3 regions of the Micromonospora sp. DT63 genome follow, and region 1 is predicted to be linked to each of the others. Evidence: riboswitches for the same ligand, from Rfam matches in the RefSeq annotation. Region 1 holds a riboswitch; each other region holds the start of a gene.
What was found. Region 1 has a riboswitch for cyclic di-AMP ahead of ACLQ27_RS19615 (coiled-coil domain-containing protein). Riboswitches for the same ligand answer to the same signal wherever they lie in the genome.
Positions count from the first base shown of each region.

Region 1 (11,442 bases):
CACGGGTTGGCCGCTGATGAACCGCCGGTTGCCGGCGAGCAGCTCGGCCAGCGCGGCGCGGGGCGTACCGCCGGCCTGCCGCCCCTGTCCCGCCACCTCCATGCCGTTCAGCTTGGCCCGCGGGCCGCGGCCACGGGCGGGGTCGGGAATGTTCGCCGGGCGCGATTGGCGGGGTGTTCCGGCGGGTAGCCGGTGTTACCGCCGGGTAATCCGGTGCTGGTGATGCCGGGGCGGCCCGGGGAGGTGGCGATGCCGGAGCGGTTCGAGGTCGGTATGCCCGACGGCGTACGGCTGCACGTGGAGGTCACGGGGCCCGCGGACGCCCCGGTCACTGCCGTCCTGCTGCACGGCTGGACGCTGGACGGGCGCAGCTGGCACCGGCAGGTGGACGCGCTCACCACCTCGTCCGGCGACGCGGTGCGGGTGGTCGCCTACGACGCGCGCGGCCACGGCCGGTCCAGCTGCATGGCGCTGCCCACCGCCACCCTGGCCCAGCTCGGCGACGATCTGGCGGCCGTTCTCGACGCGGTCGCGCCCAGCGGTCAGGTGATCCTGGTCGGGCACTCGATGGGCGGAATGACGATCATGGAGTACGCGCACCGCCACCCCGACCATTTCGCCGCCCGTACGGCCGGCCTGGTCTTCGTCTCCACCACCGCCGAGGGGCACACGCACACCGTCTACGGGCTCTCGCCGCGCATCGCCCGGCTGATCCGGCTCGCCGAGACGACGGGCGCCGGTGTCCTGGCCCGGTGCGGCTCGTGGCGCGCGCCCCGGGCGCTGCTGAACGCGCTGCAACCGAGCATCCGGTGGATGCTCTTCGGCGACCGCTGCGATCCCTCCGACATCCGGCTGGTGACCTCAGCGGTGGCCCGCGCCTCGCTGCGCTCGATCGGCGGCTTCCGCGCCTCGATCGGCGCCCAGCACCGGCTGGACACCCTCACCGCGCTGGCCCACCTGCCGGCCGCCGCCCTGGTCGGCGACCGGGACCGGCTGACCCCACCGCCGTGCGCCGAGTCGATCGCCGCCGCACTGCCGGCCACCGAGCTGACCGTCTGTCCGGGCGCCGGACACATGCTGATGATGGAACGCCCGGACGAGGTGAACGCCGCGCTGACCGGCGTACTGCATCGGGTGCTCGCCGCACCGGCGCGCGACGGGCTCGACGCGAGCGCGACCGGGACGCGTCGCTGAGCACGTTCGCGCACCTCGGGCGCGAAGCGCCGGGCCCGGGGCCGTACCCTTCTGCGGTTGGCCCGCGCGGTTCGCGCCGCTTGCCGGCGACATCGAAGGAGCGTGCGTTGACCGACCAGACCGCCCTGGAGCAGGAGATCGCCGTCGAGCAACGGCATCTCGACCGGGTGTACGCCCGACTGGCCGAGCTGCGCCAGTCCGCGGTTCGGGCCGAACGCGACGGCTACCGGATGGCGCGGGTCGGCACGTTCGGCGCGCTCGTCGAGCGCGACGCGATGGTCTTTCACGCCGCGCAGCGGCGGCACACTCTCGACGCCGAGCACGAGGGGCTGGTCTTCGGCCGCCTGGACCTGCGCGAGGGGCAGGTGCTGCACGTCGGGCGGCTCGGCATCCGCGACGAGGACGCCACGACGCTTGTCGTCGACTGGCGCGCGCCGGCCGCCTCCGCGTTCTACCAGGCCACCCCCGCGCAGCCGCTGGGCGTGGTGCGTCGCCGCACGATCGGGTCCCGCGCCGAGCGGGTGACCCGGATCGAGGACGACCTGCTGGACCCCACCGCCGCGCCGGAGGGGATGACAGTGGTCGGCGACGGCGCGTTGCTGGCCACCCTGTCCCGGGCCACCGGTCGGGGCATGCGCGACATCGTGGCGACTATCCAGCGGGAGCAGGACGAGGCGATCCGGTCGCCCGGCTCCGGGGTGACGATCGTCGCGGGCGGCCCGGGCACCGGCAAGACGGCTGTCGCCCTGCACCGGGCGGCCTTCCTGCTCTACTCCGACCGCAGCCGGTACGCCGGCGGGGGAATCCTGGTGGTCGGGCCGTCCACAGTCTTCGTCGAGTACATCGCCTCGGTGCTGCCCTCGCTCGGCGAGGACACGGCCACCCTGCACTCGCTGGGCACCCTCTTTCCCGGGATGACCGCCACCCGCACCGACCCGCCCGAGGTGGCGGCGGTGAAGGGCTCACTGCGGATGCGCCGGGTGCTGGAGCGCGCCGCCCGCGACGCGGTGCCGGGCGGCCCGGGTGAGCTGCGGCTGCTCTACCGGGGCACGCTGCTGCGGCTGGACCGGGCCGAGCTGGACCGGATCCGGGACCGCGCGCTGCACCGTGGCGCCCGGCGCAACGAGGCACGCCGGGCCGGCTTCGACGGTGTGTTCGCCGCGCTCTGGGCGCAGGCCCGCGCGGTGGGCATCACCCGGCTGCCGGAGCAGCGGGCCTTCGAGGGCGAGATCGCCGAGCGGCCGGAGTTCCGGGAGTTCCTCAAGGCGTGGTGGCCGCGCCTGCACCCCCGGCACGTGCTCGGCTGGCTGGCTCGCCCGGACCGGCTGCGTCGGTACGCCGGCGGGATCCTCTCCGGCGCGGAGATCAGGCTGCTCACCACCGCGTACCAGAGCCTGGAGACCGCGGGTCTGACCATCGCGGACGTGGCGCTGCTGGACGAGTTGGACGCGCTGCTCGGCAAGCCCATGCAGCCGGCGCGAGCCCGGCGCGATCCGTTCCAGCTCGCTGGGGGCGTACGCGAGCTGAGCACCGCCAGCGACCGGCAGCGGGCCGCCCGCGCGGCGGCCCGGGAGCGTCCCGAGGACTACCGGGAGTACGCGCACGTGGTGGTGGACGAGGCGCAGGACGTCTCGCCGATGCAGTGGCGGATGGTCGGGCGGCGGGGCCGTCTGGCCTCCTGGACCGTCGTGGGCGACCCGGCGCAGACCGCGTGGACGGGTGATCCCGAGGAGCTGACCCGCGCCCGGGACCAGGCGCTGGGCCGGCGCAAGCGGCACGATTTCACGCTCACCACCAACTACCGCAACTCGGCGGAGATCTTCGCGGTGGCGGCGGCGGAGATCCGCCGGCTCTACCCGGACCTGTCGCTGCCGACCGCCGTCCGCTCCACCGGGGTCGACCCGGTCGAGCTGGTGGTGCCGCCGGCCGGCTTGGAGACCGCGGTCGTGGAGGCGGCCTCCGGCCTGCTGGCCGAGGTGGACGGCACGGTCGGGGTGATCACGCCGGTCACCCGTCGCGACGAGGTCGCCGGTTGGCTCGGCTCACTCGGCGCGGCGCGGCTGCAGGTGGTGACCAGCCTGGAGGCGAAGGGCATGGAGTACGACGCTGTGGTGCTGGTCGCCCCGAGCGAGATCCGGGCCGATCCGGGCTCCGGCGTACGCACGCTCTACGTGGCGCTCTCGCGGGCCACTCAGCGGCTCACCACCATCGACCCGACCGGCTGACCTGCGGGTTGCGGGGTCGGCGGGTGGACCCTCCCCGTACAGTTGCATACATAGCGATGTGAGCATACATTTGACCGGGTCCCGGGTGGCGAAGGAGGGTGGATCTCGTGGGAGCAGGTCATGACCACCACCACGGGTCGGTCGCCAACGCCGCCCACCAGCACCGGGGCCGACTCTGGGCCGCGTTCGGGCTGCTCGCCACCCTGATGGTGGTCGAGGGCGTGACCGCCTTCCACACCGGCTCGCTCGCCCTGCTCTCCGACGCCGGGCACATGTTCACCGACGTGCTGGGCATCGGGATGGCGCTCGCCGCGATCACCGCCACCCGGCGGGCCACCGGCGACCCGCAGCGCACCTTCGGGCTCTACCGCCTCGAGGTGCTCGCCGCCCTGGCCAACGCCGTCCTGCTCTCCGGCGTGGCGGTCTACGTGCTGATCGAGGCGATCGGGCGGTTCGGCGACCCCCACGAGGTGCTGACCGGCCCGATGCTCGCGGTGGCCGTCCTCGGCCTGCTCGCCAACGTGGTCGCGTTCGCGCTGCTGCGCGCCGGCGCCCGGGAGAGCATCAACCTCCAGGGCGCCTACCTGGAGGTGCTCGGCGATCTGCTCGGCTCGCTCGGCGTGATCGGCGCGGCGCTGCTCATCGCGGTCACCGAGTGGTGGTGGGCCGACCCGTTGGTAGCGGTCGCCATCGGCGTGTTCATCCTGCCGCGCACCTGGCGGCTGGGCCGCGCCGCCGTCCGCATCCTGGTGCAGGCCGCCCCGGAACACCTCCAGGTCACCGCAGTGCACGACCGACTGGCCGCGGTGCCCGGCGTCGTCGAGGTGCACGACCTGCACGTCTGGACGCTCACCTCGGGCATGGAGGTGGCCTCCGCACACCTGATCATGGCGCCCGGCGGGGAGGTCGGCGCGGTGCTCACCGCGGCGCGCAGCGCCCTGCGGGAGGACTTCCGCATCGAGCACGCCACGCTCCAGATCGAGCCCGGCGCCGCCCCGGACGCCTGCGGTTCGATCGAGTGGTGATCCCTTACCTGACGAAATGACCGTTCAGCAGTCATTTTGGGTGGTGGCGCGGACACCTTCCGTCACATCGACTGCACACGCCCCACCTGCACCGGTAGGCTCGTCCCCGGCCACCACCCGGCGGCGCCCTCCCGGCGCCGGTGGCGGCCGCCGCCTAATCACCCGAGAGGGTGAACCGGGGAACCATGTTCCTGGGGTGCATCCGCGTCAGCGGTAGGGATCTTCCGTCCCGAACCCGTCAGCTAACCCGGTCGGCGGCTGACGGAAGGACATGCGTAGTGGCACCAGCACGACCACCCGCCGCCCGACTCGCGGCACTGATCGTCATGATGGTCACCCTCGGCGTCGCCCTCCCGGTGGGCGCCGCCACCGCCGCTCCCCCCGGCGGCCTGCGGGCCGCCGCGGCACCCGACGGCGACGAGGAGGGCGGCACCCCCGCGCTGCGGGCCCAACTGGAGGCCGCCAGCAAGGGCTACCTGGACGCGAAGCGCGCCCTGGACACCTCCGTCCAGCGACAGCAGCAACTCGCGGCAAAGCTGAAGACCACCGAGGCCGAGATGACCGTGCGCAACGGCAAGGTCGGCGAGATCGCCGGCGTGGCCTACCGCACCGGCCGGCTCAGCACCGTCTCGGCGCTGCTCAACACCAACACCCCCGAGGGCTTCATGGACCGGGCGGCCGCGCTGGACGTGGTGGCCGCCAACGAGGACCGGGTGCTGCGCGACCTGCACGCCACCCGGGACGAGGCCAACCGCACCCGCACCGCCCTGGACGGCGAGATCCGCGAGCAGCGCAAGCAGGTCGAGGTGATGGCCAAGCGCAAGGAGCAGGCCGAACGGGCCCTGACGGTGGCCACCAGCAAGCCGCGCACCACCGCCGCCGACACCAGCTCCAACCGGGGCACCTCCACCGCCAACGCCCAGCCCGCGCCGCGCAACTCCGACGGCTCCTGGCCGTCCGAGTCGTGCAGCATCAACGACCCCACCCCGGCCAGCGGCTGCATCACCCCCCGCACCCTGCACGCCCTCAACCAGGCGAAGGCCGCCGGCTTCACCCGGTACGTCTCCTGTCACCGCTCGGGCGGCTCGGGCGAACACCCGAAGGGTCGGGCCTGTGACTTCGCCGCGCAGAAGGGCGGCTTCGGCGGGGACGCCACCGGCGGCGACAAGACGTACGGCAGCAACTTGGCCGCCTACTTCATCCGCAACTCCGACCGGCTCGCCGTGCTCTACGTGATCTGGTACAGGCAGATCTGGCTGCCCAGCAGCGGGTGGAAGTCGTACAGCGGGGGGAACGGCGACCCCTCCAGCGACCACACCAACCACGTACACCTGTCGGTGTACTGACCCTGTCGGTGGCCGGCGCACCGTCGAGCGGGTGCGCCGGCCCCGGGTACGTCAGCGGACGTACCCCGGACGTCGCCGGCGGTCGGACGACCCGGCCGGGCCGGGCCGGCAGCATTCGGGTATGCCGCGAATACCGCCCGCCACCCGCAAGGCGCTGCTCACCCTGCACCTCATCACCTCGCTCGGTTGGCTCGGAGCCGACCTGGTGCTGCTCACCCTCGGCATCGCGGCACAGCGCGGCGCCGACCCGGCAGTGGTCTACCCGGTCGCCGGGCTCGTCGGCACGGTGCTGTTCGCGCCGCTGAGCGTGCTCGTCTGGCTCGTCGGCGTCGCCAGCGCGCTGCTCACCCCGTGGGGCCTGGTGCGCTACCGGTGGGTGCTGGTCAAGCTGGTGATCACCACGGTGATGGTCGGGCTGGTGCTGTTCCTGCTCACCCCGAACCTGCGGCACGCGAGCGCGCTGGGCGCCGCCCTGCCCGCCCGGGACCGCGCCGACCTGGTGATCGCGCCCGCGGTGTCGACCAGCCTCATGATCATCGCGACAGTGCTCTCCACGTACAAGCCCTGGGGACGCCGACCCGCGCGACCTCGCCGCCCCGGGACCGCACGAGCCGCGACGCAGGCTCCTCGCGCCGCCAGCACCGGGCATGATCGCGCGATGACGGGGTGACCAACGCCGTCACCATCGCGATGACGCCGGGGACGGGCGAGGTACGAGCCTGATCACGACGGCCGCGCGCCGGGTGCCAAGGGGGTGCGCACGTCCTTTGCTCTGCTTCAGCGGAGGCAACACGGATGGCCCTCGCCTGTCGACTCCGCTGAAGCAGAGCAAAGGACCACGCTCACGCATCCGGTCGCCGGGTCGGGCCAGGCCGGGTCGAGCCGGGTTGCGCCAGGCCAGGCCGCGTTGCGCCAGTCCGGGCCGCGTCATGCCAGGCCAGGCCGGGCCACGTCACGCCAGGCCACGTCACGCCAGGCCGGGCCACGTCACGCCAGGCCGGGCCACATCACGCCAGGCCGGGCCGGGCCGCGCCAGGCCGGGCCGGGCCGCGCCAGGCCGGGCCGCCTTGCGTTGCGCCGAACCGGACGGTCCCGGCTGCGCTGGCGTCGCGGCTATCAGGCGGCCTCGACGGGTCGCGGGCTCAGGGCGCGGGGCGGTCGAGGGCCGCGCCGAGGCGGGTGGCCAGGGCGAGGTGGGCGGCGCGGGCCTGGCCGAAGGCGTACCGGAACAGGGGTGTCGGCGCGCGCAGGGTGATGTCGACGTCGATCCGGACCAGCCCGTCCGGCTCGGCGCGCAGCCGCGTGTGGTTGCGGACGGTGGTGGCCGGCCACTGGCGGGCCACCGTGACGATCTCGTCCGGCTCGCAGATCAGCACATCCGCCTGGTAGGTGGTGCGAAAGCGCAACGGCCCCACCGCCAGCCTGTCGTTGATCGTGTAGCTGGCCTGCGCGCCCGGACGGGGCCGCACCCGGCGGACCCGGACGATCAGGGGGTGCAGGTCGCCCTGGCGGGTCAGGTCGCTCAACAACGCCGCAGCCTCGGCGAGTGAGCAGCGGGCCTGGACGGTGTAGCTGAAGCTGTCGCTGCTGAGCACACCGTCTCCCGACGTCGCTGGTCGCACGATCGTCCCGTACCCGGCGCACGCTGGCAACGCCCGGACGGACACCGTGCGTTGTCCCGGTATTCGCGCAGCGTTCCGATTACGGTCGGCTGATAGGAAATCACCGGTTGCGACGAAGGGTGGACGCATGTTCGGTGACGACCGGTGAGCGGGCACGTGATGGTCTTCGCGCCCACCCCACAGCTGACGGTGACCGTGGACCAGCCGAACGACCAGCCCGAACTGCACCTGCACCCCGGCGGCCAGGGCGTCTGGCAGGCCCGCATGGTGCTGTCGCTCGGGGTCCACGTGGTGCTCTGCGCCGCGCTCGGTGGCGAGATCGGTCAGGTGCTGGAGCCGCTGCTGGTCAGCGAGGGGGTGGACCTGAAGGTGGTGGTGCGCGACTCCGGCAGCGGCGGGTACGTGCACGACCGGCGGGGCGGATCCCGACAGGAGGTCGTGGACGTCCCCGGGGACCGACTGAGCCGCCACGAGCTGGACGAGTTGTACAACCTGGCACTCGGCGAGGGACTGCGCGCCGACGTGAGCGTCCTCAGTGGTCCGAACGCGCCGTGGCTCGTCCCGGCCGACCTGTACCGCCGCTTCGCCGCCGACCTCGGCGCCAACGGCAGCCGCGTGGTGGTCGACCTGTCGGGCGATCACCTGGGCGCCGTACTGGACAGCGGCGTGTTCTTTCTCAAGGTGAGTCACGAGGAGCTGATCCGGGACGGTCGCGCCCGCAGTGCAGATGGCCCCGAGCTGACCCGAGCGATGTACGACCTGCACGCCGCCGGCGCCGAGACGGTGGTGGTGAGCCGAGCCGACCAGCCGGCGCTGGCGCTCATCGACGGGGAACTCTTCGAGGTGCGGATGCCCCGGCTGGAGGCCGCCGATCCGCGTGGTGCGGGCGACTCGATGACCGCCGGGGTGGCGGCCGTGATCGCCAGTGGTGGCGACATCCGGACCGCCATCCGCACCGGCGCCGCGGCCGGAGCGCTGAACGTGACCCGGCACGGGCTGGGCACCGGACGGCTGGACTCGATCACCGGACTGGTGGAGCGGGTCCAACTGGTCCCGGCGGACAGCCGACAGCAGGAGCGGACCACCCCCGACGAACTGGCCGACCGGGTGGTCGAGCGATGACGCTGCGGGTGCTCGTCACCAACGACGACGGGATCGCCGCGCCGGGCATCCGGGCGTTGGCGCTGGCCGCCGCCCAGCGGGGCCTGGACGTGGTGGTCGCGGCGCCGCGGGAGGAAGCCAGTGGCGCCAGCGCCGCGATGAGCGCTGTGGAACGGGACGGACGCGTGGTGGTGCACGACCATCCGCTGCCCGACCTGGCGGGTGTGCCGGCGTACGGGGTCGCCGGCTCGCCCGGCTTCATCACGCTGATCGCGCTGCACGGCGCGTTCGGCCCGCCGCCGACGGTCGTGCTGTCGGGCATCAACCGGGGCGCCAACGCCGGCCGCGCCGTGCTGCACTCCGGCACGGTGGGCGCCGCCTTCACCGCCGCCTCGAACGGGTGCCGGGCGATGGCCGTCTCACTGGACGTGCTCTCCGCGGGCGAGGCGACGGCCGGCAGCGGCGGGGCCGCGGTGGACGCCGCAGCCCGGGTACGCGACGCCGAACGGCACTGGGACACCGCCGCGCGGGTCGCCCTGGACCTGCTCCCCCGGTTGACCGCCGCGCCGCCGGAGAGCGTGCTCAACGTCAACGCACCCGACCTGCCGCACGGACAGTTGCGCGGGGTACGTCGCGGCTCCCTGGCCAGCTTCGGTCAGGTGCAGATGACGGTGGCCGAGTCGGGGCACGGCTTCGTGCGTACTGCGCTGGAGGAGCCCGGCCAGGCCGCGCAGCCCGGGACGGACCTGGCGTTGCTGGCCGCCGGGTACGCGTCGGTGACGGCCATCCGGGCGGTCACCGAGGTGACCGACGTGGACCTGATCGGTCTGGACGAGCAACCCTGACGGCCGGCGCTCAGGCGCCCGGAAGCACCTCGGGGGTGGCGGCCCCGGCGAAGTAGGGCTCCGGTGCGCCGAAGAGACCGAGCAGACCGGTCACCCAGAGTTGACGGTGCACGAACCGGCTGGGCTCGGTGACCACCAGCTTGACGCCGCTGACCTCGGCGGTCTGGAAGCCGGCGACCATGGCGCTGATGCCGACCGAGTCGATGAAGGTGACCAGCCTCATGTTCAGCTCGATGCGGAGCGGGCGGCTCTTGGCCAGCACCTCCGCAATCGCTTCACGCACCTCGTACGCTGTGTCGACGTCGATCTCGCCCCGGGGGGCGATCTCCACGACACCACCGGACAGGACCGACTTCACGATCGACAGGCTCACGCGAGCACCTCCACCCGCCCGTCCCCCGGGCGTCTCATCAGTACGCGGGCCGCGACCGAGAGTATTCCTCCGACGGCCTCGGTCGCCACCCCTCGGGATGAGCAATTCACGGATCCGGGCGCACAAAGTCGCCCATATCCCCACTTTTCGGTATCTGATCAACCAATACTTTTCGTTATCTGACCACTCCACGATCGGTCGGAACCGACGCGTCGCCGGACCAGGGTAGCGGGCGCGACCCGACACGCCCGACAACCGACCCACCCCGTACGCCGGCACCGACTGGGACCGGCGTGTCGTGTCCGGGTCCCGCGAACGCGTCAGGTCCGATCCCGTCGGGCGGTTGCCGACGCCACCTAGCATCAGCCCCGGGACACCCACCGTGACGGAGAGGACCTTCGATGATCAAGCGACTGGCCGGGCTGGCCGGAGTCGGCGTGCTGCTCGCCCTCGTGCTGGCCTGCGGTTTCGGCGGCGGGGACGACGATGACGACGACGATGACGACTTCGCCCGCGGCGCGGCCGTGGTGGCGGTGCGCTGACGATCCGGTGAGCCGCGGCCGACCGGGTTTGCGCCCGACCGGCCCGGGGCACTGCGACATCAGCGAAACCTGCCGCGCTGGACAGACGCCGAGGTCCGAAGTGGCCGGCGGCTTCGGCACCCGAGGAGGTAACCACGATGTTCGGAACCAACCTGCTGGACCGGCGCAGCAAGCCGGAGCGGATCGCGGACCAGGCGTGGGAGCACCTGCTCTCCGCCGTCAGCTCCGCAGGCGACAGTGTCCGGGACACCGCCCGTTCGGCCCGTCGCAGCAGCGGCGATCTCGCCGACGGGGCGGGTGACCTGGTCGGCTCCGCGGCGGAGGAGGCCCGTCGTCGGGCCTCGCGCGCCTTCGACGCGCTCGCCGGGCGCCAGCCGGCGCTGCCGTGGACGCTCCTGATCGGGGCCGCGCTGGTCGGCGCGGCGGTCGGCTGGGCCGTCGGCTCCGCTGCCCGTGCCGCCGGCAGCCGGGACGACCGCGCGGTGGACGACGTCGAGTTCGTCGACGTCGACCGCCCCAACTCCCCCGTCGGCCTGGACGACTAGCTCCCGACAACCCGAACGGGCCCCGCCGACCTTCTGGTCGACGGGGCCCGTTCGCATTGCCCGCTCGGTGGCTCGACGATCGGGATCGGGCCGGTCCGCCGGGGTGCCGGACCCCTCAGGCAGCCCCGGCGGACCGGTGTTCTCGGGTGGCCCGGACGACGCCGGGCCACCGGGTCAGCGACTCGAGCAGCTCACGGTGGCCGGTGGCGCGTTGCTGCCGGTCCAGGAAGCGAGGAAACCGATCGTGGTGCTGGCGCCGGCGCCGAGCGCGCCGTTCCAGCCGCTGTCCACGACCGAGACGACCGCCCCGGTCTGGGTGTGGGTGCCGCCCCAGAGCTGACTGATCTGCTGGCCGTTGGGGAAGGTCCAGCCCAGCGTCCAGCCGGCGATGGGCCGGGTGCCCGGGTTGCTGACCACCACTTCCGCCTGGAATCCACCCGACCAGGAGCCGGTCACCCGGTAGGCCGCCGCACATCCCCCAGCCGGGGGCGGCGTGGTCGGAGGCGGCGTGGTCGGAGGCGGCGTGGTCGGAGGCGGCGTGGTCGGAGGCGGCGTGGTCGGAGGCGGCGTCGTCGGAGGCGGCGTCGTCGGAGGCGGGGTGGTCGGCGTGCCGCCGGTGCGGTC
Region 1 covers NZ_JBNCKQ010000005.1:112,935-124,376, reverse strand. Annotated here, with positions in the region: gene ACLQ27_RS19635 (carbonic anhydrase) at 1-102, opposite strand, end outside; gene ACLQ27_RS19630 (alpha/beta fold hydrolase) at 250-1,194, shown strand; gene ACLQ27_RS19625 (HelD family protein) at 1,302-3,419, shown strand; gene ACLQ27_RS19620 (cation diffusion facilitator family transporter) at 3,527-4,444, shown strand; cyclic di-AMP (ydaO/yuaA leader) riboswitch at 4,586-4,717, shown strand; gene ACLQ27_RS19615 (coiled-coil domain-containing protein) at 4,723-5,790, shown strand; gene ACLQ27_RS19610 (hypothetical protein) at 5,912-6,460, shown strand; gene ACLQ27_RS19605 (SRPBCC family protein) at 6,933-7,385, opposite strand; gene ACLQ27_RS19600 (1-phosphofructokinase family hexose kinase) at 7,557-8,534, shown strand; gene surE (5'/3'-nucleotidase SurE) at 8,531-9,358, shown strand; gene ACLQ27_RS19590 (STAS domain-containing protein) at 9,369-9,731, opposite strand; gene ACLQ27_RS19585 (hypothetical protein) at 10,133-10,273, shown strand; gene ACLQ27_RS19580 (hypothetical protein) at 10,411-10,818, shown strand; gene ACLQ27_RS19575 (cellulose binding domain-containing protein) at 10,993-11,442, opposite strand, start outside.

Region 2 (6,473 bases), on a different contig from region 1:
CGCAGGCGGCACCACTGTACCCGAGTCGTCGAACCGGTGCACCCAGCCACCCCCGCGCGCCGGCGGGACGCCCTCGCCTCGGAAGAAGTTTCCTCGCGGCAACATATGGCCATTCTCAAATGCATTGATGGGTTGTAACGTCTGCCACACGTTCCAGCCATGGCGTGACACACCCCCTGCCGCGCCACCAGAAAGAGGTGGGCTCATGGGACTCCGTCCCAACCTGCTGACCCGGCGTGCCGCCGGTGTCGCGTCGACGACCCTCGCGCTGCTGCTCAGCACCGCTGCGGTGGGCGTCGTTCCGGCCGCTTCGGCCTTCTCCGCGGCGCCGGGCGGCGCCTGTGCGGAGCCGGCCGACAGCCAGGCCAACGCTCGGGTGAAGCCCGGCGCGGCGGCCACGCACGACCCGAACGAGCTGACCGCGAAGCAGGTCCGGGAACGCGACGCCGACCTCGCGGCGGCGCTGCGTGAGCGCGCCAACTTCCGGGCCGGCGCCGGCGCCACGACGCTGGCCACCGTCACCATTCCGGTGGTGGTGCACGTGATTCAGGAGGACAGCACCCGGGCCGGCGGCAACATCCCGGACTCGATGATCACTTCGCAGATCAGCGTGCTCAACCAGGCCTACGCGGGCGGGACCGGCGGCGCTGCCACCGCCTTCGCCTTCCGGCTCGACAAGATCAACCGGGTGACGAACCCGTCCTGGTACCCGATCGTCGACGGCTCGTCGGCGGAGCGGTCGATGAAGTCGTCGCTGCGGGTGGGCGGCAAGAACACGCTCAACATCTACCTCGGTGAGCTGAGCGACGACCTGCTCGGCTGGGCGACCTTCCCGCAGCGGAAGCTGAGCAGCATGGACGGCGTGGTCGTGCTGAACGAGTCCCTGCCGGGTGGCACCTCCACCAACTACAACCAGGGCGACACCGGCACCCACGAGATCGGTCACTGGCTGAACCTCTACCACACCTTCCAGGGTGGCTGCGGCGGCTCCGGTGACGGCGTCAGCGACACCCCGGCCGAGGCGTCGCCGGCGTACCAGTGCCCGACCGGGCGGGACACCTGCTCGGCGACCGGCCTGGACCCGATCACCAACTTCATGGACTACACCTACGACTCGTGCATGTACCAGTTCACCCCGGGTCAGGCGAGCCGCATGCTCACCGCGTGGAACGCGTACCGCGCGGCGTAACTCTCCTCGCGTACACCTGGTGCCGGCTCCGTCACGACGGAGCCGGCACCGGCGCTTTGTGGGACAACAGGGCCGTGGTCAGGCGGCCGTGCACTGGACGTCACGGCTGCGCCGGGCCGGGCGCGTCTGCGGTACGGCGACCGGCGCCGCCGGCGCGGGCGGGGCTTGCGGGTCCAGCCAGACCCGCACGGCCGGACGGCTCGGGGCGACACCCGGGACGCCTGCGGCGTGCTGCTCGCGACGGGTCAACATCGCCACGTCGACGGTGAACTCGAACAGCCGCCAGTCGACCTGGGGCTCGGCCCGGGCGCTCTGCGCCAGTCGGGCCACCTGGACCGGGTCGGTGACCGGCCAGGCGTGGCCCGCCACGTACGCCTCGTCGTCGCTCTCCTCCGGGGGGAACGAGTGCAGCGCGTAGCGGCCGTCCCGTTCGAGGTCGCGGCGCTTCGGCGAGTCGATGATGAAGCAGAAGAGACCCTCGTCGGTGATGACCGGGGAGACCGGATGGACCCGGGGCCCGCCGTCGGCGCGGACCGTGGCCAGGTAGCCGAAGCCCGGCCCGTACTGCTGCAGGAGAACGCGGATCCCGTCGGCGAGGCGGGGCTCGTCGGCGGCGAATTCGGACCAGGAAGCCATGCGAGCATTCTATCGAACAAATGTACGAGCAGCGACCTCGACGCGCTGGTCACCGGCACCGAATCCGGCCGATCCGGCCGACGCCGCTATGGTGGTCCGATGCTGCTCTCCGACCGCGACCTGGTCTCCGAGATCAAGGCCGGCACGCTGGGCCTGGAACCGTTCGAGCCCACCCTGGTCCAACCGTCCAGCATCGACGTACGACTCGACCGGCTGTTCCGGGTCTTCAACAACCATCTCTACACCCACATCGATCCGGCCATGCAGCAGGACGACCTGACCTCGGTGGTCGAGGTGCCCGAGGGCGAGCCGTTCGTGCTGCACCCGGGGGAGTTCGTGCTCGCCTCGACGCTGGAAGTGATCTCGCTCGGCGACCAGCTCGCCGGCCGGCTGGAGGGCAAGAGCTCACTGGGCCGCCTCGGGCTGCTCACCCACTCCACCGCCGGGTTCATCGACCCGGGCTTCTCCGGTCACGTGACGCTGGAGCTGTCCAACGTGGCGAACCTCCCGATCACCCTCTGGCCGGGCATGAAGATCGGCCAGCTCTGCATCTTCCGGCTCTCCTCGCCGGCCGAGCACCCGTACGGCTCGGTGGTCTACGGCTCGCGTTACCAGGGCCAGCGGGGGCCGACGCCGAGCCGCTCCTGGCAGAACTGGCGTGCCTGGCCGACGCGCTGACGCACGACGAGGGCCCGCCGCGACGAGATCGCGACGGGCCCTCGCTGTGTCCGGCGTCGGTCAGCCGGGACGGCCGTAGCTGTGGATCGGCCCGTCGTCGACCTTCTTCATCTTGATGGGCACACCGGCCTGGGAGGCGTGCACCACCCAGCCATTGCCGACGTACATGCCGACGTGGTGAATGTCGCTGTAGTAGAAGACCAGGTCACCGGGGCGCAGATCACCTCTGCTGACGTTCTTGGTCACCCGGCTCTGCGCGGCGGCGTTGTGCGGCAGAGACACACCGGCCTTCGCCCACGCGGCGAGCATCAGCCCGGAGCAGTCGTACGAGTTCGGACCCTCGGCGCCCCACACGTACGGCTTGCCGATCTGAGCGCAGGCGAACTTGACCGCAATGCCCGCGCCGCCGCCGGGGTAGCTGGCCGGGCAGGGCGCCGGACGCAGGGGACCGCCGCCGCCGTTGCCGTACACCTTGAGGCGCAGCTTCTGCAGCCTGTCGATCTCGTCGTTGATCTGCTTCTTCTTCGCCGCCAGCTGCGCTTCGGTCCGGGTCAGCTGGGCCACCATCTCGTCGAGCGGCGCCTTCTGCCGGGCCAGCTCGTCGCGGAGATCGGCGACCTGCCGGACGTCCTGCTGCTGGTTGTGGGCGAACCGGTCGAGCATTTCGAGCTGCCCGACCACCTCGCCGGGCGACCGGCTGCCGAGCATCGTGTTGACCGTCGACAGGTTCTCGCCCATGTACGCGCGCACGGCCAGCGCGCTGACCTTGTTCATCGCGGCGTCGACCTGGCGCTCCAGGGGCGCGATGCGGGCGGCGAGCGCGTCGGCCTGCTTGCGCTTGGCGGCCAGGTCCGCGCGGGTGGCGTTGTGCCGTTCGATTACCGGTTCGAGCTTGTTCCAGTCGGCGTCGATCTGGCGCTCGATCTCGGCGACGGACGGGTCCGCGTGGGCCGCCGTGGCGCTGCCGGTCAGGACGACGGCAACGCCGACCAGTGCGGCGAGGGCGGTGGTGAAGCGGGACCAGCGTGGACGCGGCACTGTCGACGTCGGGTCGGCCGGGGCCGACCGTTCGGACGACGGCCGCGGGGCATGGAGGGCCACCGGGGTTCCGTACTCCTTCTTCCCGACCGCCTACCGGGTTAGCTGACGGGTTCGGGCGGGAAGTTGGCGCCCTACCGCATTGGCTGCGGATTCACCCCGGGGGAACCTGGGTCCCCGGCTCGCTCGAAAGCGACTCGGCGGTGTCGGTCCGTTACCGCCCGGGATGGGCGGACCTGCTACCGGGCCGACAAATGACCAGAGTAGAGACGGCCGTTACCGATCCGCAACCCGTGCGGCCGTGACACTCCGTACCGATTGGAAGAGATCACCGAGCGTGTGTGAAGGTTTCTTTCGATGCAGTTTGATATATGGAAAGGTATTGACGCAGACTCCCGACCGGCGCGAAGGTGACGACACAGTTACCAGTCAAATCTAGGGGGTTCGATGGAAAGTCCAACCCTGTCCGCCGGCCGGCGCGCATCGCTCGCGGTCGCGGTGGTCATCGCCACGGCCGCCGTACCGCTGAGCGCCGGCACCGCCTCCGCAGCACCCTCCGCCGACCGTCAGCAGCAGTACGCCGCCGCGTCGACCGAGTACGGCGTGCCGACCGCCGTGCTGCTCGGGGTCTCCTACCTGGAGTCCCGCTGGGACAGCAACGCCGGCACCCCGAGCACCAGCGGCGGCTACGGACCGATGCACCTGACCGATGCCCGCCACGTGGCCGCCCTACCCGCGCGCGGCCACCACGACGCCGGCGCCGAGGATCCGCGCGGCGACGACTCCCGTGCCCCCATGGCACCCGCAACGGCCACGGATCCCGCGCCGCCCACCGCCGCGTTGCAGACCGTCGACGCCGCCGCCGCGCTGACCGGGGCCGCCCCCGAGGCGCTGCGCAGCGACCCGACGACAAACATTCGGGGCGGGGCGGCGCTGCTGGCCGCGTACCAACGGGAGGTGGGCGCCCCGGTGGGTGCCGGCACCGACCCCGCGACCTGGTACGGCGCGGTGGCCCGGTACGCCGGCGCGGACAGCGCCGACGCCGCGGCGGCCTTCGCCGACGAGGTCTTCACCACCATCGGCGCCGGCGAGTCCCGCGTGACCGACGACGGCCAGCGAGTGACGTTGCCGGCCCGCGCGGTCCAGCCCCAGCGGTCCTGGTTGGACCGGCTGGGCCTACGACGACTCGCCCGCCCCGACGGGCTGGAGTGCCCACGGACCGTCTCCTGTGAGTGGATCCCGGCACCCTACGAGGCGTTCGGCGACGGCGACTACGGCAACCACGACCTCTCCGACCGGCCCGCCCGGCAGAAGATCGAGTACATCGTCATCCACGACACCGAGGCGAGTTGGGCGACCACCCTGAAACTCGTCCAGGACCCGACCTACGTGAGCTGGCACTACTCGCTGCGCTCGGTGGACGGGAACATCGCCCAGCACGTCAAGACCAAGGACGTCGCCTGGCACGCCGGCAACTGGTACGTCAACGCGAAGTCGATCGGGCTGGAGCACGAGGGCTTCGCCGCGCAGGGCACCTGGTACACCGAGGCGATGTACCGGACCTCGGCGAAGCTCGTGCGGCACCTCGCGCTGCGGTACGGCATCCCGCTGGACCGCCAGCACATCATCGGCCACGACAACGTGCCCGGCACCATCGCGTCGACAGTGCGCGGCATGCACTGGGACCCGGGGCCGTACTGGGACTGGACGCACTACTTCGACCTGCTGCACGCACCGCGCCTGGACACCGGCACCCCGGCCACCGGGCTCGTCCGGATCGACCCCGATTACGCGACCAACCAACCGGCGTTCACCGGTTGCGTCACCCCTGGGACGCCGTGCGCGCCGCGCGGCTCCTCGTCGGTGGTGCTGCACACCGCGCCGTCCGAGGACGCGCCGCTGGTCAACGACATCGCGCTGCGCCCGGACGGCACCCCGAACACGATGGACGTGTCGGACCATGGCGCCCGGGCCTCCGCCGGCCAGACGTACGCCCTGGCCGGACGGCAGGGCGACTGGACGGCCATCTGGTACCTCGGGCAACGCGCCTGGTTCCACAACCCGGCGTCCGCGCCGACCGCCAGCTGGACCGTCGGCGTGGTGGCCGTCCCGAAGCCCGGCCGGGCCACCATCCCGGTCTACGGTCGGGCGTACCCGGAGCAGGCCGCCTACCCCGAGGGTGTGCCGTACCAGGCGATCTCACCACTGCAGTACACGCTCGCCGCCGGTCAGCGGTACGCCGTCGGCGCGGTGCTGGCCGGTGAGTACTACCGGGCCAGCACGTTCGACGGCTCCTCGCCCGGCGACTGGACGGTGATCCGCGGCAAGAACCGGTACGTGCAGATCCAGTTCGGCCACCGCATCATGTACGTCGATCTCGCCGACGTGCAGCTCCTGCCGTCCCCGGTGGGCGCACCCCGCTGACGACGACAAACGACGAGGGCCCCCGGTCATCCGACCGGGGGCCCTCGTGACGTCAGCTGGATCAGCCGGGTCGGCGGAACCCGGCGATGGGCATGGTGTTGATGCTGGACACCTGCACCGGTTTGCCGGCACGAGGCGCGTGCACCATCTGGTTGTTACCCAGATACAGCCCGACATGGCTCAGGCCGGAGAAGAAGAAGACCAGGTCACCGGGACGGGCGTCGGCGCGCGACACGGCCTTGCCCTCGTTCCACTGGTCACCCGTGTGGTGGGTGAGGTAGATCCCGGCCGACTTGTAGGCGTACTGGGTCAGCCCCGAGCAGTCGAACGAGTTCGGGCCGGTGGCGCCCCAGACGTACGGGTCACCGACCTGCTGGCAGGCCGTCTTGATCGCCTTCTGGGCGGCGACGGCGAGCACACCGTTGATGGTCGGGCAGCCGACGGTCTTGACAGTGGTCTTGGGCATCGACGCCTCGAGCTTCTTGATCTCGGCGTCGATCTGCTTCTT
Region 2 covers NZ_JBNCKQ010000003.1:279,870-286,342, reverse strand. Annotated here, with positions in the region: tRNA gene ACLQ27_RS13630 (tRNA-Gly) at 1-3, opposite strand, end outside; gene ACLQ27_RS13625 (zinc metalloprotease) at 206-1,189, shown strand; gene ACLQ27_RS13620 (pyridoxamine 5'-phosphate oxidase family protein) at 1,268-1,825, opposite strand; gene dcd (dCTP deaminase) at 1,925-2,503, shown strand; gene ACLQ27_RS13610 (NlpC/P60 family protein) at 2,564-3,604, opposite strand; cyclic di-AMP (ydaO/yuaA leader) riboswitch at 3,618-3,754, opposite strand; gene ACLQ27_RS13605 (N-acetylmuramoyl-L-alanine amidase) at 3,989-5,965, shown strand; gene ACLQ27_RS13600 (NlpC/P60 family protein) at 6,027-6,473, opposite strand, start outside.
Region 2: it holds a riboswitch for cyclic di-AMP, as region 1 does, so the genes downstream of both, ACLQ27_RS13610 (NlpC/P60 family protein) here and ACLQ27_RS19615 (coiled-coil domain-containing protein) in region 1, are expected to answer to the same signal.

Region 3 (11,442 bases), on a different contig from region 1:
CCCTGGACAAGCTGCGGCTGGCGACGCTCGTCGACAAGGATCTCGTCGCCGACACCGATGACCTGCACGTCGCCATCGAGGTCGACCGGGACGCCCGCACGCTCACCGTGCGGGACAACGGCATCGGGATGACCCGCGACGAGGTGGTCCGGCTGATCGGCACGATCGCCAAGTCCGGCACCGCCGAGCTGCTGCGCCAGCTGCGCGAGTCCGCCGACGCCCGCGCCTCGCAGGACCTGATCGGGCAGTTCGGCGTCGGCTTCTACGCCGCGTTCATGGTCGCCGACCGGGTCACCCTGCTGACCCGCAAGGCCGGCGAGACCGGCGGCACCCGCTGGGAGTCCACCGGCGAGGGCACCTACTCGATCGAGACCGTCGAGGAGGCGCCGCAGGGCACCGCGGTGACCCTGCACCTCAAGCCGGCCGACACCGAGGACAACCTGCACGACTACACCGCCGAGTGGACCATCCGCGAGATCGTCAAGCGCTACTCCGACTTCATCGCGTGGCCGATCCGGATGACCGTCGAGCGTCCCGGTGCCGAGGGCGAGGCCGCCACCAGCGAGGTGCAGACCCTCAACTCGATGAAGGCGCTCTGGGCGCGGCCCCGCGACGAGGTCGACGTCGCCGAGTACAACGAGTTCTACAAGCACGTCAGCCACGACTGGGCCGACCCGCTCGAGGTCGTGCACATGAAGGGCGAGGGCACCTTCGAGTACGAGGCGCTGCTGTTCCTGCCCAGCCACGCCCCGCTGGACCTGTTCTCCCCGCAGGGCCGTCGCGGCGTGCAGCTCTACGTCAAGCGCGTGTTCATCATGGACGACTGCGAGGCGCTGGTCCCCACCTACCTGCGCTTCGTCAAGGGCGTCGTCGACGCGCACGACCTGTCGCTGAACATCTCCCGCGAGATCCTTCAGCAGGACCGGCAGATCCAGATCGTGCGCCGCCGCCTGGTCCGCAAGGTCCTCGCCACGGTCAAGGACCTCAAGGCCAACCACGCCGAGCGCTACCGCACCTTCTGGACCGAGTTCGGCGCGGTGGTCAAGGAAGGGCTGATCGACGACACCGACAATCGCGACTCCCTGCTGGAGATCCTGTCGGTCGCCTCCACCCACGACGCGGCGGAGCCCACCGACCTGGCCGGCTACGTCTCGCGGATGAAGGACGGCCAGAGCGACATCTGGTACGCCACCGGCGACTCCCGGGCCACCATCGAGAACTCCCCGCACCTGGAGGCGTTCCGGGCCAAGGGCCACGAGGTGCTGCTGCTCACCGACCCGGTTGACGAGGTGTGGGTCGAGCGGGTCGGCGAGTACGACGGCCGGCCGCTGCGCTCGATCGCCAAGGGCCAGGTCGACCTGGACACCGACGAGGAGAAGCAGCAGGCCGAGGCCGAGCGCGAGCAGCAGCGGCAGGAGTTCGCCGCGCTGGTGGAGTGGCTGGGCACGACCCTCGCCGACAGCGTTCGGGAGGTTCGTCTGTCGTCGCGGCTGACCACCTCACCGGCCTGCGTGGTGGGCGACGCGCACGACCTCACCCCGACGCTGGAGAAGATGTACCGGGCGATGGGGCACGACGTCCCCTCGGCCAAGCGCATCCTGGAGATCAACCCCGGTCACCCGCTGGTCACCGGTCTGCGCAAGGCCCACGAGCAGGGCGACTCCACCGAAACCCTGACCGAGACCGCCGAGCTGCTGTACGGCCTGGCGGTGCTCGCCGAGGGCGGTGAGCTGGCCGATCCGGCCCGGTTCACCCGTACGCTCGCCGACCGGCTGGCCCGCACCCTGTAAGCCTTCTCGCGAACTGCCTCGCCTCGTCGATCATGGAGTTGTGGTGGGTGACAAAGCGCCCATCACGGTGCCTGACAGGCACCATGACTCCATGATCGACGAGGTCGACAGACCTGACGTCGCCACTGGTCAGCGGCCGGGGATCACCAGGCCGGACTCGTAGGCGATCATGACGGCCTGGGCGCGGTCGCGCAGATTCAGTTTGGCGAGCAGGTTGCCGACGTGGGTCTTCACCGTGTGCTCGCTCAGGTGGTGGTGCGCGGCGATTTCGGCGTTGGACAGACCGGCCGCGATCAGGCGCAGCACGTCCGTCTCGCGGGCGGTCAGGGCGGTCACCGCGGCGGCGAGCGCCGGGTCCGGGTGGCCGCGCCGGTGTAGTTCGCCGATCACCCGGGCGGTGACGCCGGGGGCGAGCAGCGCATCGCCGGCGGCGACCACCCGGACGGCGTTGACCAGGTCGGCTCGTGGGGCGTCCTTGAGCAGGAAGCCGCTGGCACCGGCACGCAGGGCCGCGTACAGGTAGTCGTCGGTGTCGAACATGGTCAGGGCGAGGACCCGGCTCGGGGTGAGTGAGCAGACGTGCCGGGTCGCGGCGACGCCGTCGAGCACGGGCATCCGCATGTCCATCAGGACGACGTCGGGAAGGTGATCGAGGGTGGCCCGCACGGCGGCGGCGCCGTCGGCGGCCTCGGCGACCACCTCGATGTCCGGCTCGGCGCCGAGGATCGTGGCGAATCCGGCCCGGAACAGGTCCTGATCATCGGCGAGCACGACGCGCAGCATCAGACGGCCGCGGGTGCGGAGAGGGGCAGGGTGGCGGTGACGGTGAAGCCGTGGCTGTCGGGGGCCGGGCCGGTGCGCAGGGTCCCGCCGCAGGCCCGGGCGCGCTCGCGCATGCCGACTATCCCGTATCCGGGCACCCCGGCGCCGAAAGCCCGGTTGCCGCGACCGTCGTCGGTGATCGACACGGTCAGGGCGGCCGCGCTGTAGCTCAGCAGGATGCGGACCGTTCGGGCCTCGGCGTGCCGGACCACATTGGTCAGGGACTCCTGCACGATCCGGTAGGCGGCGATCCCGACGTCCGCGGGCGGCTCGATCGGCCACCCGAGGACACCACCGACCGGCGGACCGGAAGTGATCTCGGACCGCGGTCCGGCGACGGATCCGAACGGCGGGGGCGAGACGGTGAGGACGGCGTCGAGTCCGGTGGCGCGGACGCGTTCGACGAGGACGGGCAGGTGGGCGAGGCCCGGCTGGTCGAGGGACTGGTCGGCGGGTTCGTGCAGGCTGCCGACCGCGCGGCGGAGCTGGACGACCGCGTCCCTGCCGGTGACCGCGATCGTGGCGAACGCGGCGTCGGCGCGGTCCGGGTGGGGGCGGACCAGAAGTGGTCCCGCCTCCGCCTGGACGATCATGACGCCGACCGCGTGGGTGAGGATGTCGTGCAGGTCGCGGGCGATGCGGGCGCGTTCGCGCAGCACTGCCGCCGCACGTTCACCGGCGACGCGACGATCGCGTTCGGCGAGGGCCATGGCCTGCGTACGGCGGGCACGGGCGCTGGTGCCCAGGGCGTACGAGAAGCTGTAGGCGACCACCAGGTACCGCAGCACCTCCACGTCCGGGTGTGGATAGAGCAGCGAGAACAGCAGGCCGCCGGCGGTGAGCAGGATGCCGAGCAGGCGGATCGGCAGGGCGGCCCGGGCCGCGAACGTGTAGAGGCAGACGAGCGGGCCGACCGGCAACAGCGGGGGTGCGCCGAGCGAGGCGGAGACGGTCGTGGCGAGGCCCACGACGGCGGCGACCGTCAGCAGTGCGCGGTCACGCCACAGCACCGGGACCGAGGACGCGACCGCGAGCGGCAGCACCCACCAGGCACGTGGCCCGCCGGCCAGGGCGGGCAGCACGGTCGCGGCAACGGCGGCAACGGTGACGGCGAGATTGACGTACCGCTTCACGTCGGCAGTATGGTCCGGCCCGGCGCTGCCGCGCCTCCCTCCACAGGACCAGATCACCTCCACTTCGTACGGCGATCCGCCCCGGCCGATCCCGCCGCACGATCGACGCATGACGACGATCATCGCCGCGCTCCTGAGTGGACTGCTCTGGCTCGGTGGCTCCGGGCTGCACCCGGTTGCCGCGCTGACCTGGCTCGCCCCGATCCCGCTGATCCTCGCTTCGGTGCGGGTACGCCCGAGGACCGCGCTCTGGGCGACGATTCTCGCCTGGTCGATCGGCCAACTCGGCATTGTCGGGTACTACCTCGGCACCCTGCGACTACCGGTCCCCGCCGTCGGCGGCGTGTTCCTGCTCGGCCTCGGCCTGGCGGCCGGCACGGTCCTGCTCGCCCGGACACTCCTGCTGCGCGGACGAACCGTGACCGCCGTTCTTACCGTGCCGTCACTGTGGGTGCTGGGCGAGTACGCCGCGTCCCGCCTGTTGCCGCACGGCGCGTGGTGGAGCCTCGCCTACACGCAGGCGGACGTCCGCCCGGTCATCCAGCTGTCCGCGCTCACCGGCGTGTGGGGCGTCACCTACCTGCTGCTCGCCGTCCCGGTCGCCCTCGCCGCCCTGCTCAGAAGCCTGCGACCCACCCGCACTCCCCGGCTCGGCGGCCCACGCCCCGCCCTCACCTGCCTGCTCGCCCTCCTGCTCGGCACCGGCGGATGGTCGGCCTGGTCACTGAGCCGCTCCCCGGACCCGGCCGAGCCGCTGGCCGTGGGCCTCGTCGCGCTGCGACAGTCCGAGGACGGGCTCCCGATCGACGAACCGTCCGGGCGTGACCTGCTCGCCCGGTACGTTCCGCGGGTCTCGGGCCTGGCCGCGCGCGGGGCGCGGATCGTCGTGCTGCCGGAGAAGGTCTTCGCCGTGACGGACGCCACCCTGCCCCTGCTCGTCGACGCGCTCCGGCAGACCGAGGCCCGGGTCGTCGTCGGCGCGGTGCTGCGGCGGGCCGGGACCGCGAGCAACGTGGCGCTGGTGCTGGACCCGAGCGGAACGATCAGGACGTACGAGAAGCAGCATCTGATCCCGGGCCTGGAGGACTGGCTGACGCCGGGCGACGACGAAATGATCGTGGACGGGCGGTTCGGCGTGGCGATTTGCAAGGACCTCGACTATCCCGGTCTGGTCCGGCGGTATCGGGCGCAGGGCGCCTCGGTGCTGCTCGTCCCCGGCCTGGATTTCACCTCCGACGGCTGGCTGCACAGCCGGATGGCCCTCGTCCGCGGCGTGGAGAACGGGCTCACCGTGGTCCGCGCCGCCGCGTTCGGCCGGGTGACCGTCACCGACCCGGGCGGCAGGGTCCTGGGCGAGGCGACCGCCGGTGACGCGGAACTGCTGGTCACGGCCGCTCCGACGACCGGGTCAGGCACTGTCTATTCGCGGACGGGCGACTGGTTTCCGATCCTGTCCGTGGTGTTGTTCGTCGTCTGCGTCGGCGGGGTGGTGGGCCGGCCGGGCGGCGGGCCCCGCCGACGGGTCACGACCCGCCGGTGGCCGTGAGCCGTTGACGGATCCGCTCCGCGTCCGGGTGCCCGAGGTCGTCGAGGAGGCCCAACGCCGTCCGCCAGCTCCGGGCCGCCCCGACCGGGTCGCCGGCATCGACCTGCGCCTCGGCCAGGTGCCCCAACGTGTCCGCCTCGTAGTACCGGTCCCGGAACTCCCGGTACAGCTCAACCGCGTGCCGGTACGCGATCACCGCCTCCGCGGGTCGTCCGGCGCGGTGCTGCGCGTAGCCGAGGGTGTCCCAGGTGGGCGCCTGGCCGTGCCGGTCGTCGAACTCGCGCAGCAGCTCCAGCGCCTGCTGACACGCCCGCACCGCGGCGTCGTGCGCCCCGAGCTGGGCCTGATACCAGCCGACCGCGTTCAACGCCATCGCCTGCCCGTAGCGGTGGCCCGCCTCGCGGTACAGCGCCAACGCCGCCTCGGCATGCTCGACCACCTCGGCACGCCGGCCCTCCCGGTCGGCCACCTCGGCGAGGTCGAGGCAGGTGTGCCCCTGGTTGGCCGGGTCGCCCAGCTCGCGGAACAGCTCCAGCGCCCGCTGGAGCTGCCCGGGCGCCTCGTCGAGCCGACCCAGGCGGGCGTGCGCCCGGGCCAGGCTGCGGTGCGCGTGCGCCTGCCCGTCCGGGTCTCCGCTGCGGCGCGCGGCCGCCAGCGCCGTACGTTGCACCGCCAACTGGTCGTGCCAACCGCCCTGCCGGTCCAGGAAGCTGGTCAGGCTCCAGGCCAGCTGCCAGGCGTGTCGGTCGAACCCGCTGGCGGCGCACCGTTCCACAAGCGCGATCAGCACGTCGCGTTCGCGGGTGAACCAGGCCACGGCCTCGTCATGGTCGCCGAACTTCTCCGGCCGGACGCCGCCGGCGGCCGGGGCGAGGGTGATCGGATCCCAGTGCGGGTGCAGCAGCACCGACGCGCCGTGCGCGCTGTGCAGGTAGTGGTCGAAGAGCCGGCCGCGCGCCTCGGCCCGGTCGCCGGCCGGATCGTGTTCGGCGGACAGTTCGGCCGCGAAGGCCCGCAACAGGTCGTGCATCGCGTACCGGTCCGGGCCGCGCTCCAACACCAGATGCGCGTCGGCCAGCTCGGCGAACGCCGCCTGCACGGCCCGTCGACCGCCGCCGGCGAGACTGACCGCCGCCGCCGTACTCACCGTCACGTCCGTACTTCCCCCGACCAGCCGGAACAGCCGCGCGGTCGACGTCGACAACAGCCGGTACGACCAGGACAGCGCCGCCCGCACGCTGCTGTCGTGCTCTCCGGTGTCCAGGCCGTCCAGCCGGCCGTCGGCCCGGAGTTGCGCGCCCAACTCGGTCAGGGGCAGCTGGGGCCGGACCACCGCCCGGGCCGCGACCACGACCAGGGCCAGCGGCAGCCGGTCGCAGAGTCGGACCAGCTCGTCGACGGCGGCCCGTTCGTCCTTCGCCCGCGCCCCGATCCGCGCGAGGAGCAAAGCCTGCGCGTCCTCGGCGGTGAGCAGATCCAGCAGCACCGCCTCCGCGCCCTCGGTGGCCACCAACCCGGTGAGCCGATCCCGGCTGGTCACCAGCACCAGGCAGCCGGGCGCACCCGGCAGCAGCGGCCGGACCTGCGCCGCGTCCCGGGCGTTGTCGAGCAGCACCAGCATCCGCCGACCGGCGAGCAGGCTCCGGTACAGCGCCGTCTGTGCCTGCTCATCCGCCGGCACCTCCCGCGGCGGCACCCCGAGCGCGGCCAGGAAACCCCGCACCACCTGTTCGGCGCTGCGCACCACACCGCTGTGGCTGTAGCCCTGCAGGTTGGCGTAGAGCTGCCCGTCGGGGAAGTGCCCGGCGGCCCGGTGCGCCCAGTGCACGGCGAGCGCCGTCTTGCCCACCCCGCCCGCTCCGGAGAGCACCGCCAGTGGGACCGCCCCGGGTTGCGCCTCGGCGGACGACCGCAGCGCGTCCAGACGTCCCAACTCCGGACCGCGCCCGGCAAAACCCCGGACATCCGACGGCAACTGCGCCGGGACCGGGCGGTCCGGGTGGGGCCTGGCGACGGGGCCCGCTCCGGCGGGGGCGCTGGACGGCCCGGGAGCCGGCGCGGTGACCTCACCGCGCAGGATGGCCTGGTGCAGCTGGCGGAGCTCGACGCCCGGGTCCGCGCCGAGCGCGTCGGCGAGACGGTCCCGCAGCCGGGCGTAGTACGCCAGCGCCTGTGCGCCGCGACCGGCCGCGGCCAGCGCGTGCAGCAGCACGGCGGCGACCGGTTCGTCCAGGGGGTGGTCGTCGGCGAGCCGGGTCAGCGGGTCGATGACCGGGTCCGGCTCGCCCCGCCGCAGCAGGGCGCGGGCCCACTGCACCGCGGTGTCGGTGTGCCGGCGGTGCCAGTCCTGCCGGACCCGCGCCGCCCACTCGCCGGTCAGCCCGGCCAGGGGTTCGCCGCGCCACAGCTTCAGCGCCCGGCGCAACAGCTCCACCCGCTCGGGATCGTCGTCACCCAGCCGATCGGCCCGGTGCCGCAGCGAGTCGAAGTGCTGACCGTCCACTGCCTCCGGTGGCTGGTCCAGCAGGTACCCGCCAGAGCGTCGAACCAGAGCGTCCGGTGCGCCCGCGTCGGCCAGCACACGGCGGAGCCGGGCGAGGTAGACGTGCAGATTGTGGCGGGCCCTGGGCGGTGGCGCGTCGCCCCAGACCCGGTCCACAAGCGACTCCACGTGGACCGGTCGGCCGACATCGACCGCCAGCGCGGCCAGGACGGCGCGCTGGCGGGCTGCTCCGGCGTCGACCAGGCGGCCGTCCGCCCAGACCTCGACCGGCCCGAGGACCCGAATCTCCATGAACCGCCGCTCGCCGCGCCGCCAGTCGGACAATCCGCCGACGAGCGGCCGGATTGAGGTTCCGGCAGGAATTCGTCGACCTGCCGCGCAGATCATGGTGGCACAGCGGCATCGATCAACGCGATGTCGGCAATTCGACTCACGGCCCGTCCGGTCGTGACGACACCGGAGGTCACCATCGTGCGAAGTGCTCTGCGAAGGTTCACGTCCGCCCTGCTCGGCGTGGTTGCCGTGGGCGCCACGCTCGCCGTCGCCCCGAGCCCGGCCCAGGCCAACTACGCCTGCCCCTCGGGTCTGCTCTGCCTGTACGCCGGGACCAACTTCAGTGGGGACATCTTCCTGCTCGACGGCCCGTACAACGGCTGCAACGACGTTCCGCTGCCCTCGTACTTCCGCAACCGGACCCAGTCGATCATCAACAACCGGCCGTCGGGCACCGTCTCCACCTTCTGGGACAACGCCAACGCCACCGGCCTGCTCGGCTACCAGCACGCCTACGGCTACCGGGCGAACCTGGCGTACGACACGGCCGCGATCGGGGGGAGCTGGAACCAGCGGATCGAGGCGGTCCGCGTCTGCTGAACCGCGGACCGAACCGGGCAGGGGGGTGCACGACGGCGCCGGCCGGAATCCCACGGGGGACTCCGACCGGCGCCGTCAGGCGGCTCAGCCCGGGTAGTAGCAGACGTTCGGGATGACCGCCCCGCCGTTGACCCCGAAGATCGCGAAGCCCATGTACGCCCGGGTCTGCGGGCCGTACTCGCCGTCCTCGGCGATGTTCGCGTACACGATGTCCTGGTTGATGCGGTGCTGGGCGTACCGGACGGCCTCGCGGGTCTTCGAGCCGTAGTTGCCGTCGAGGGAGAGCGACTGCGAGTAGCAGTTGTTCAGCGCCTCCTGAAGCACCAGCACGGCCGAGTTCGAGTGGCCGTAGGTGAGATAACACTGCTTGTTCCCGGTCTGCCAACCGATGGTCGGCACGTGCATGTCCGCGCCGCCCGGATAGCCGCCGACCCGGTAGAAGGTCAGGCTGGTGCAGGGGCTGGACGCCTGTGCGGCGGTCGGTGCGAGCAGGGTCAGGCCGGCGCTGGCCAGGACGGTCACGAGGGTGGCGGCGGCGCTGCGGCGGCCGATGCGGCTCCGGTGGATCGACATGCTCTCCTCCTGGGAAGGTTACCGGGATCGACCCGGTGCGTCTTCGAGCATCGCGGCCGCCGATCTACGGTTTCCTGCCCGAACGTCAATTCGCAAGGAGCGCGCACGAGGAGGGCGGCGCCACCCGCCCACCGGTGTGGGCGCGCGCCCTCGGTCCCAGCCGGGGTGGTCTACTCCGCTCTCGGTCACGACACCCGGTCCTCCGCGTCGCCCGGACACGTCGAACTGCTCCGTCGCATCACCTCCGGGCTGCGTACGGACGGTGACATCCGGGCCTGATCGGAATCGGTCCATCATGGTCGGTGCACAGCCGCGCGTCGTCCGCAACCGCTGGCAGAGGCGCCCCGCGTGCACCGGTGAACAAGTTCACAAGCGTTGGGCGAGGGTCACCGACCGTGCCTACCGTCGGTCGAGTCCACCACCGTGGACACCACGACCGGCAACGCCAAATCCTGCCCCCGGTCGTCGGATACCAGAACCCCGGGCAGGAGCGGGGGACCCACGTTCCTCGGTGCATGTCACCTCGGGGTGAAGCCGCCACCGTGCGGCCGGGCTCCTCGGCCCGAACCCGACAGCTCACCTCGCCGGCGTGGAGGAACCACACATGACGTCTGTCTACACGCCCCGTCATCGACGGGTCACCACCCGCCGCGTCGCCGTCGGCACCCTGGCCGTCGGCGCGGTCACCGGCGCCGTCGCCCTCTTCGGGCCCGCGGCCCCGGCCCAGGCCGGTGTCAACTGGGACGCGATCGCCCAGTGCGAGTCCGGCGGCAACTGGAAGATCAACACCGGTAACGGCTACTACGGCGGCCTGCAGTTCTCCCAGGGCACCTGGGCCGGCTACGGCGGCAAGAAGTACGCCGCCCGCGCCGACCTGGCCAGCCGCGGCGAGCAGATCGCCATCGCCGAGAAGGTGCTCGACGGGCAGGGCATCGGCGCGTGGCCGACCTGTGGCCGCAAGGGTGGCTCGTCGGGCTCCGCCGCGAAGTCCTCGAAGTCCACCGCCGGGAAGGACCGGTCCACCGCGCCGAAGGACCGGTCCACCGCGCCGAAGGACCGGTCCACCGCGCCGAAGGAGCGGTCGTCGCGCGGCGACCGGCCGGCGACCCGCAACCACGAGCGCACCGCCCCCGCGGCCGGCGGCGACACGTACGTCGTCAAGCCGGGGGACACCCTGTCGGAGATCGCCGACAGCCACCACCAGGCGGGCGGCTGGGAGGCCCTGTACGAGCGCAACCGGCAGCTGATCGGCGCCGACGCCGGCCTGATCTTCCCGGGTCAGCGGCTCGCCCTCTGACGTACGACACACGAACGCTCGGCCGGGTCACCGGCCGAGCGTTCGGTCGTTCGTCGGGCGCTGATCGCCTCTGAGCAACGGGTGTCGTCGCGGCTACGCCGCGGGGGCGGAGGCCCTCGACTCCCGGCGCGACGCCACCGCGTTGGCGCTGCGGTCCCACCGGCCGGCGGGTGCCGCGGCCTCGCCGGGCCAGCCCGTGCCGGCGTCGTCACCGCCGATGGTCATTTCGACCGCGCCGGGAGTCCTGCGGGCCAGCCGGAGCGACTGCTCGGCACCCGCGCGGGCCGAGCACGGCCAGGACTGGCCGGCGCACTGGAGGTTGCGGCAGTGGCCCTCCTCGTCGGGCTCGTGGGCACTCAGCACGTCGACCGCCAACTGCCAGAGCAGGGGGTCGGTCACGTCGTGCGGGCGTTCGGCGTGCCGGCTCGGTCGGTTGCTGGTGTCGTCGGACATGGTGGCCCCCCTCGTCAGGCTGTTCCCCCCCAAGGGTCACCCGTGAGCCGCCGGCTAAACCGTCGACCTGCTGTGATGTGTCTCCGGTCGCAGCTGGCCGGCCCCCCACACGGGGCTCAGTCCGGCACTAGCGGCATCTCGACACCCGGGTCCCGGCCGAGGAGCACCGCCCGGGTGAGTGCCGCCGAGCCGAACCGGTCGCGTACCGCGTCCACCGCGGCGTCCAGGTCGGCCCCGGTGTCGACGTCGAAGGGCAGCTCCGGCTGCACCGGGTTGTCGTCGAGGTTGCCGACCGAGACGCCGATCAGGGTGGCTCCGCGGCGCTCGATCTCCGGCAGCGCGGCCCGCAGCAACGCCCGCGCGGCGCCCAGCAGCGCCGTGGTGTCCGCGGTCGCCTTGCCGACGGTGTGCGAGCGGGTGGCCCGGGTGTAGTCGCCGAAGCGCAGCCGCAG
Region 3 covers NZ_JBNCKQ010000007.1:53,425-64,866, reverse strand. Annotated here, with positions in the region: gene htpG (molecular chaperone HtpG) at 1-1,790, shown strand, start outside; gene ACLQ27_RS24280 (response regulator transcription factor) at 1,920-2,573, opposite strand; gene ACLQ27_RS24275 (sensor histidine kinase) at 2,573-3,745, opposite strand; gene ACLQ27_RS24270 (nitrilase-related carbon-nitrogen hydrolase) at 3,855-5,291, shown strand; gene ACLQ27_RS24265 (AfsR/SARP family transcriptional regulator) at 5,269-8,085, opposite strand; gene ACLQ27_RS24260 (peptidase inhibitor family I36 protein) at 8,266-8,667, shown strand; gene ACLQ27_RS24255 (peptidoglycan-binding domain-containing protein) at 8,752-9,240, opposite strand; cyclic di-AMP (ydaO/yuaA leader) riboswitch at 9,701-9,845, shown strand; gene ACLQ27_RS24250 (transglycosylase family protein) at 9,845-10,537, shown strand; gene ACLQ27_RS24245 (hypothetical protein) at 10,631-10,990, opposite strand; gene dinB (DNA polymerase IV) at 11,107-11,442, opposite strand, start outside.
Region 3: it holds a riboswitch for cyclic di-AMP, as region 1 does, so the genes downstream of both, ACLQ27_RS24250 (transglycosylase family protein) here and ACLQ27_RS19615 (coiled-coil domain-containing protein) in region 1, are expected to answer to the same signal.